3 regions of the Stenotrophomonas aracearum genome follow, and region 1 is predicted to be linked to each of the others. Evidence: predicted binding sites of a transcription regulator. Region 1 holds the regulator's gene; each other region holds the start of a gene.
The links. The regulator HrcA, encoded in region 1, represses chaperone genes, less so after heat shock. The targets are predictions, from matches to a motif close to TTNGCACTCNNNNNNNNNGAGTGCNAA.
Positions count from the first base shown of each region.

Region 2: PDM28_RS16995 (co-chaperone GroES) is a predicted target of HrcA. The motif match lies at 1,298-1,324, and genes of this name have one in related genera.
Region 3: rpoH (RNA polymerase sigma factor RpoH) is a predicted target of HrcA. The motif match lies at 1,326-1,352, and genes of this name have one in related genera.

Region 1 is NZ_CP115543.1:1,668,034-1,670,296, forward strand. It holds gene recN (DNA repair protein RecN) at 1-421, opposite strand, end outside; gene hrcA (heat-inducible transcriptional repressor HrcA) at 547-1,614, shown strand; gene grpE (nucleotide exchange factor GrpE) at 1,697-2,212, shown strand.
Region 2 is NZ_CP115543.1:3,765,451-3,767,713, reverse strand. It holds gene PDM28_RS17000 (endonuclease) at 1-1,053, opposite strand, end outside; gene PDM28_RS16995 (co-chaperone GroES) at 1,371-1,658, shown strand; gene groL (chaperonin GroEL) at 1,720-2,263, shown strand, end outside.
Region 3 is NZ_CP115543.1:3,806,775-3,809,037, forward strand. It holds gene purD (phosphoribosylamine--glycine ligase) at 1-369, shown strand, start outside; gene rpoH (RNA polymerase sigma factor RpoH) at 439-1,314, opposite strand; gene PDM28_RS17210 (hypothetical protein) at 1,541-2,263, opposite strand, start outside.

The sequences.
Region 1 (2,263 bases):
ACGGCCGTGCCAGCAGCGCCTGCTGTTCATGCTGGCCGTGGATCTCGACCAGCATGCCGGCCAGTTCGCTCAGCTGCGACAGGGTCACCGGGCGTCCGTTGATCCAGGCGCGCGAACCGCCGTCGGCGCGGATGATCCGGCGCAGCTGGCACTGTTCGTCGTCGTCCAGCTCGTTCTCGCGCAGCCAGCGCCGGGCCGGGGCGTCGTCGCCGGGGGCGAACTCGGCCGACAGCTCGGCGCGGGCGGCGCCGTGGCGGACCACGCCGCTGTCGGCGCGCAGGCCGGACAGGAAGCCCAGCGCGTCGACCATCAGCGACTTGCCTGCGCCGGTCTCGCCGGAAACCACGGTCATGCCCGCGCCGAACTCCAGTTCGGTGGCGCGGACCACGGCAAAATCCTTGATCGATAGATGTCTGAGCATGGTGTTCGTTTCTTGAGCCGCGCAACGCTAGCATGGGCGAGGGGCAGCTCCAATCGGCATTTCCCCGATCCCTTGCCGGGCAATGGCCTGCCATTATCCAGTCTCGCGTCTCACAGGTTGATTCCATGCATCCGTCCGCGCCTCATCTCGCCCCGCGCGCCCGCCACCTGCTGCGGACACTGATCGCGCGCCACATCCAGGACGGCGAGCCGGTCGGGTCGCAGACCCTGGCGCGGCTGGCCGGGCTGGACGTGAGCCCGGCCACCATCCGCAACATCCTCGGCGACCTGGAAGACCTCGGCCTGCTCAGCTCGGCGCACGTCTCGGCCGGGCGCGTGCCCACCGCGCACGGCTACCGGGTGTTCGTGGACAGCCTGGTCAAGATGCAGCCGCCCGGCGAGGGCGAGCTGAGCCGGCTGCGCAGCGAGCTCTCGACCGGGGCGGGCACCCAGGCCCTGCTGGGCAGCGCCTCGGAGCTGCTCTCGGCAATGAGCCACTTCGTCGGCGTGGTCGGTGCGCCCAAGCGCGAACAGTTCGCGTTCCGGCATATCGATTTCGTGGCGCTGGACGCGCCCCGGGTGCTGGCGATCCTGGTCTTCGCCGACAACGAGGTGCAGAACCGGGTGATCGAACCCCGGCGCAGCTGGGAGCCGGCCGAGCTGGAGCAGGTCGCCAATTACCTCAATGCCCACTGTGCCGGGCGGCCGCTGTCCGAGATCCGTTCAAGGCTGCTGGTCGAGCTGCGCGACGCGCGCTCGGAGATGGAACAACTGCTGGCGCACAGCGTGGAGCTGGCCGAGCAGGCGATGGCGCCGCCGGCCGACGATATCGTGCTGGCCGGGCAGACCCGGCTGATGGGGGTGCAGGACCTGTCCGACCTGGACCGGCTGCGCGAACTGTTCGACCTGTTCGCCAGCAAGCGCGAGATCCTGCAGCTGCTGGAGCGCACCATCCAGGCCCCGGGCGTGCGCATCTTCATCGGCGAGGAAACCGGGGTGATGCCGCTGGAGAACATCTCGCTGGTCACCGCGCCGTACTCGGCCGGCGGCCAGGTGCTGGGGGTGCTGGGGGTGATCGGGCCGAAGCGGATGGCCTACGACCGCATGATCCCGCTGGTGGAAGCCACCGCCCAGGTGCTGGGCGCCGCGCTGGATGCGCCGGGCGGGGCCGGATTGTCCCGCGATCGCGGATAAACGCGCCTTCGGCTCTTGAATCGGGTCCGGCCGCCCACATAGGGGTGGGTGGAGGCGGAGAGTCACCGCCAAGGATCCGGAAATGAACCAAGATCAGCCTGATATCGCATCCCAGACCCCGGCCGGCGACGCCGCCCCGGGCGATTCCCTGCAGCAGCAGCTGGACAGCCTGCACAACGAGCTGGCCCTGCTCCGGTCCGAGTCGCTGCGTGAGCGCGCCGACCTGGACAACCAGCGCAAGCGCGTGGCCCGCGACGTCGAACAGGCGCGCCGCTTCGCCAATGAAAAGCTGCTGGGCGAGCTGCTGCCCGTGTTCGACAGCTTGGACGCCGGGCTGAATGCCGCCGGTGCCGAGCCGAGCCCGCTGCGCGAAGGCCTGGAGCTGACCTACAAGCAGCTGCTCAAGGTCGCCGCCGACAACGGCCTGACCCTGCTCGACCCGACCGGCCAGCCGTTCAACCCCGAACACCACCAGGCGATCAGCCAGGTCGACGCCCCCGGCGCCGCCCCGGGCAGCGTGGTCCAGGTGTTCCAGAAGGGCTATCTGCTCAACGACCGCCTGCTGCGTCCGGCTTTGGTCGTGGTCGCCCGCGACTGACCTGAACGTGTTTGGTCGTAATCGGACACAGCGTCCGATTGATGGCTTGAA
Region 2 (2,263 bases), 2.1 Mb from region 1:
GATGGTCCAGGTGCTGGTGCCCGAGCCGCTGTACGGATACGAGGTGTGGCCCTTGATCGTTTCATGCAGCGAGCAGCGCAGCTGGCTCGGGCTGGAGGTGTTCACCTTCGAGTAGTAGCTGCCCGGGTCCGGGTCCGGACCGGGGTCGGTGCCGCCTGCGGCGACGTTGAAGGCAATGCGGGTGTCCGCAGCCGGACGGGCGCCCTGCGCATCCTTAATCCGGGTGGCCCGGATATCGAACCGGCAGGCTTCACCGGCGACCAGCGCGGTATTGGTGGACAGGGTGAAGGTGGTGCCGCTGGTGGCGTGGGTGAGCGGCACGCTGCCGGACTGGCCGCAGCTGAGCACGAACGCGCCGTTGCTGAGCGTGACGGTCTCGCTGAAGGTCACGGCCAGGTCGGCGGCGGCCGGGAAGGTGGTGGCGCCCTGCTCGGGGGTGGTGGTGCGAACGGAGGGCGGGGTGTTCGGCCCGGTGCCGCCGCTGCCACTGAAGGTCTGGCCGTTGTTGCACGCACCGAAGGTCTGCGCCGCCGAGGGCGCCCAGGTGAAGTGGGCGTACTGGCTGCCGCTGCCGGTGAGCTGGAGGGAGGTGCCCGGCGCGGTGCTGTTGGTCTCGCTGACCGGGATGTTCTGGCTGGTCAGCCCGGCCGCCGGGCCGCTGGCAGCGGTAACGGTGCCTTCGTAGCTGATGAACTGCACCACCTTGCCGCTGCCATCGACCAGCGCGATGCCGTCGTTGGCGCCGTTCTGCAGGCCGTTGGTGGGGTAGGTGACGGTAGCGAGACTGGCCTTGCCGCAGCCGGCGGCCGTGCCGGCAGGTACCGGGTTGCTGGCATACACCGTGGCGGCGGACGGGGTGCTGCCGTTGTACAGGTACAGCGTGTAGCTGCCGAGGTCCTCGCCGCCGGTGGCGACGACCTCGATCGCCTCGCCGACGTCACCGGCGGGGGTGCTGTCGTCGTAGTGCAGCTCATTGATGAATACGTCGGCGCGGGCGGGGCCGGCGGCCAGCGCCAGCAGGCACGCCAGGGAAAGCGGTGTGGGCAACCTCATCTACGGCTCCTTGTGATTGGGTTTTGCCCGCCGAATCTAGCCAATCCATATGACACATCTATCGATATGTCGTATTCGGCACGCCGCAATGGGACGTGCGTCAAGAAATTGGCGGAACTTTGTCGGGTTGAGCCTCTCCGACGATTCCCCATCTGCGAAAAATTCGGGTCCGGCCCCTTGAAAGGCACAGGTGGGCCACCATCTCTGCCCTGTCCCGCACTGGCGGGTTTTTTCACGAGCGGTGCTGGCAGTCACCTTGGGTGAGTGCTAACATCGCCGGACTTTGTCTGACCAATCAATAACTTAAGAGGTCCCACATGAGCATCAAGCCGCTTCACGACCGCGTTGTGGTCAAGCCGATCGAAGCCGACGAAATCTCCGCCGGCGGCATCGTGATCCCGGACTCGGCCAAGGAAAAGTCGACCAAGGGTGAAGTCGTGGCCGTGGGCCCGGGCAAGCCGCTGGACAACGGCAGCGTCCGCGCGCCGTCGCTGAAGGTCGGTGACAAGGTCATCTATGGCCAGTACGCCGGCAGCAGCTACAAGAGCGAAGGCGTGGAATACAAGGTCCTGCGCGAAGACGACATCCTCGCCGTCATCGGCTGATTGATGCCGCCGGGCCGAGCGCCCGGCCACCTGTCCCCCAATTATTCAGAAGGTAATCGCAATGGCTGCCAAGGAAATTCGTTTCGGTGAAGACGCCCGTTCGCGCATGGTGCGCGGCGTCAACGTTCTCGCCAATGCCGTCAAGGCCACCCTGGGCCCGAAGGGCCGCAACGTCGTGCTCGAGAAGAGCTTCGGCGCCCCGACCATCACCAAGGACGGCGTGTCCGTCGCCAAGGAAATCGAACTGGCTGACAAGTTCGAGAACATGGGCGCGCAGATGGTGAAGGAAGTCGCTTCGCGTACCAATGACGACGCCGGCGACGGCACCACCACCGCCACCGTGCTGGCCCAGGCCCTGATCCGCGAAGGCGCCAAGGCCGTTGCCGCCGGCATGAACCCGATGGACCTCAAGCGCGGTATCGACAAGGCCGTGGTTGCCGCCGTCGCCGAGCTGAAGAACATCTCCAAGCCCACCGCCGACGACAAGGCCATTGCCCAGGTCGGTACGATCTCGGCCAACTCGGACGAGTCGATCGGCAACATCATCGCCGAAGCGATGAAGGAAGTCGGCAAGGAAGGCGTGATCACCGTTGAAGAAGGCTCGG
Region 3 (2,263 bases), 2.1 Mb from region 1:
CTGGTGGAACTGGTCGAAGCGGCCATCGACGTACGCCTGCATGAGGTGGAAGCGCAGTGGGACGCGCGCCCGTCGCTGGGCGTGGTGATGGCGGCCTCGCCCTACCCCGAAGCGCCGATCACCGGCGATGTGATCCACGGCCTGGACCAGGTGCCGTCCACCGCCAAGGTGTTCCATGCCGGCACCACACTGGACGCGCAGGGCAACGTGCTCAGTGCCGGTGGCCGCGTGCTGTGCGTGGCGGCGCTGGGCGACAGCGTGGGCGATGCGCAGGCCAACGCGTATGCAGGCGTGGCGAAGATCACGTGGGACCACGAGTTCCATCGCAATGACATCGGCTGGCGTGCGATCGCGCGCGAGCAGGCCTGACCCTGCGATCGAACAGACAACAAAAAACCCGGCATTGCCGGGTTTTTTGTTTCGTGCGTTGAACCTGCATCAGGCAGTAAACAGCGCCTTCATCTTTTTCAGCGCGTTCGCTTCCACCTGGCGGATGCGTTCGGCGGAAACGCCGTACTCGTCGGCCAGTTCCTGCAGGGTGACCTTGCTGTCGGCGTCCAGCCAGCGGCGACGGATGATGTCGCGCGAGCGGGCGTCGAGCTCGGCCATGCCTTCGCGCAGCAGCTGCAGCTGGTTGTCTTCGCTGTCGGCACGCTCATAGGCCATCGACGGGTCTTCGTCGTTGGCGACCAGGAACGCGGCCGGCGACGGCGGCGCGTGGTCGTTGTCTTCGTCGGTCGGCGCGTCGAAACCGATATCGCGGCCGGACAGGCGCGATTCCATTTCGAGCACTTCGCGCTCGGACACGTTGAGGTCCTTGGCCACGGCGGTGACTTCGGCCGCGTTCATCCAGCCCAGGCGGGTCTTGGACTTGCGCAGGTTGAAGAACAGCTTGCGCTGCGCCTTGGTCGTGGCGACCTTGACGATGCGCCAGTTCTTCAGGATGAACTCGTGCATTTCGGCACGGATCCAGTGCACGGCGAACGACACCAGGCGAACGCCCATGTCCGGGTCGAAGCGCTTCACCGCCTTCATCAAGCCGATGTTGCCTTCCTGGATCAGGTCGCCCAGTGCAAGGCCGTAGCCGTTGTAGCCACGGGCCACGTGCACCACGAAGCGCAGGTGGGAATGGACCAGCTCGCGCGCGGCGTCCAGGTCCTGCTCGTCGCGGAAGCGGCGGGCCAGGTCCTGCTCGTCATCGACCGTCAACACCGGGATCTGGTGCACGGCGCCGATGTAGGCGTCCAGCGAACCGAGCGCACTGGGAATCGGAAGATTGTTTGCCACAAGGGCAGTAGACATGTTCTGGCTCATAGGTTGGCATTTTAGCAGTCACGGAATTGGACTGCTAAGGGGTGGAAAAGTTCCAGCGTCTCACTGATGAAACGATGGATCGGATCACCCCTCTAACCTACAGGGAAATGGTGACACTGGCGAGTGGTCAGGTGTCGCCAACATTTCCTTTGTATTCAACGATATAGGGCCAAATGCGTCATCACGGCGTGGTTTGGGCCGCACAATCCCACGTCCCGCTGCCCGTTCAGCTTGAAAACGTTGCCACCGGTTCAGCCCTGGACCCACAGTAATACCCCGAAAGGTTCAGGAAGAAGCCCTTGCTCTCATACCGCAGCTCGGTCAGGTCATCACTGAACTCCGTGAAGTTGTACCCGGCTCCAACCTTGAAGTTCTGCCCCACCTGCCGGTCCACCCCCACCAGCCAGCCCTGCTTGTCACCCCCCTCGCGCACGTCCAGCCAGCGGTACTCGCCCATCGCCTCCCACTGCGCGAACAACCGGTAGCGCAGCTGCAGGGCCGAGAAGTTGACCCGACTGTCCAGCCACGCGCCCTCGCCACGCCCGGTACGGTAGTCGCCCCAGCGACCGGCCAGCTTGGCCGCCAGCTCCCAGCGGTCGGTCAGCTGCATCACCCCTTCAAACGACACGATCTGCGACTTCTGGTCGTACACGTTGCCGCCTTCCTGGCCCAGCGACGCCACGTCATACAGATAGGTGTACTTGCCGAACGCCGCCCAGCGCGTGTTGTCGTGCGGGCGCCAGGCAAAGCCCAGGTTGGACTCGACCAGTTTCGCGTCGGCCAGCGGGTTGCGCGCATCGTCGGTGTCGGCATAGTTGGCGCGCAGGGCGATGCGCCAGTCTTCGTTGACCTTGTACAGCAGCCGGTTGGTGGTGACCCACTGGCGGCGCTCTTCGGCACCTTCGTCGCGACGGTACTCCAGCTTGCTGGTCCACTGCGTGTTGGCGTC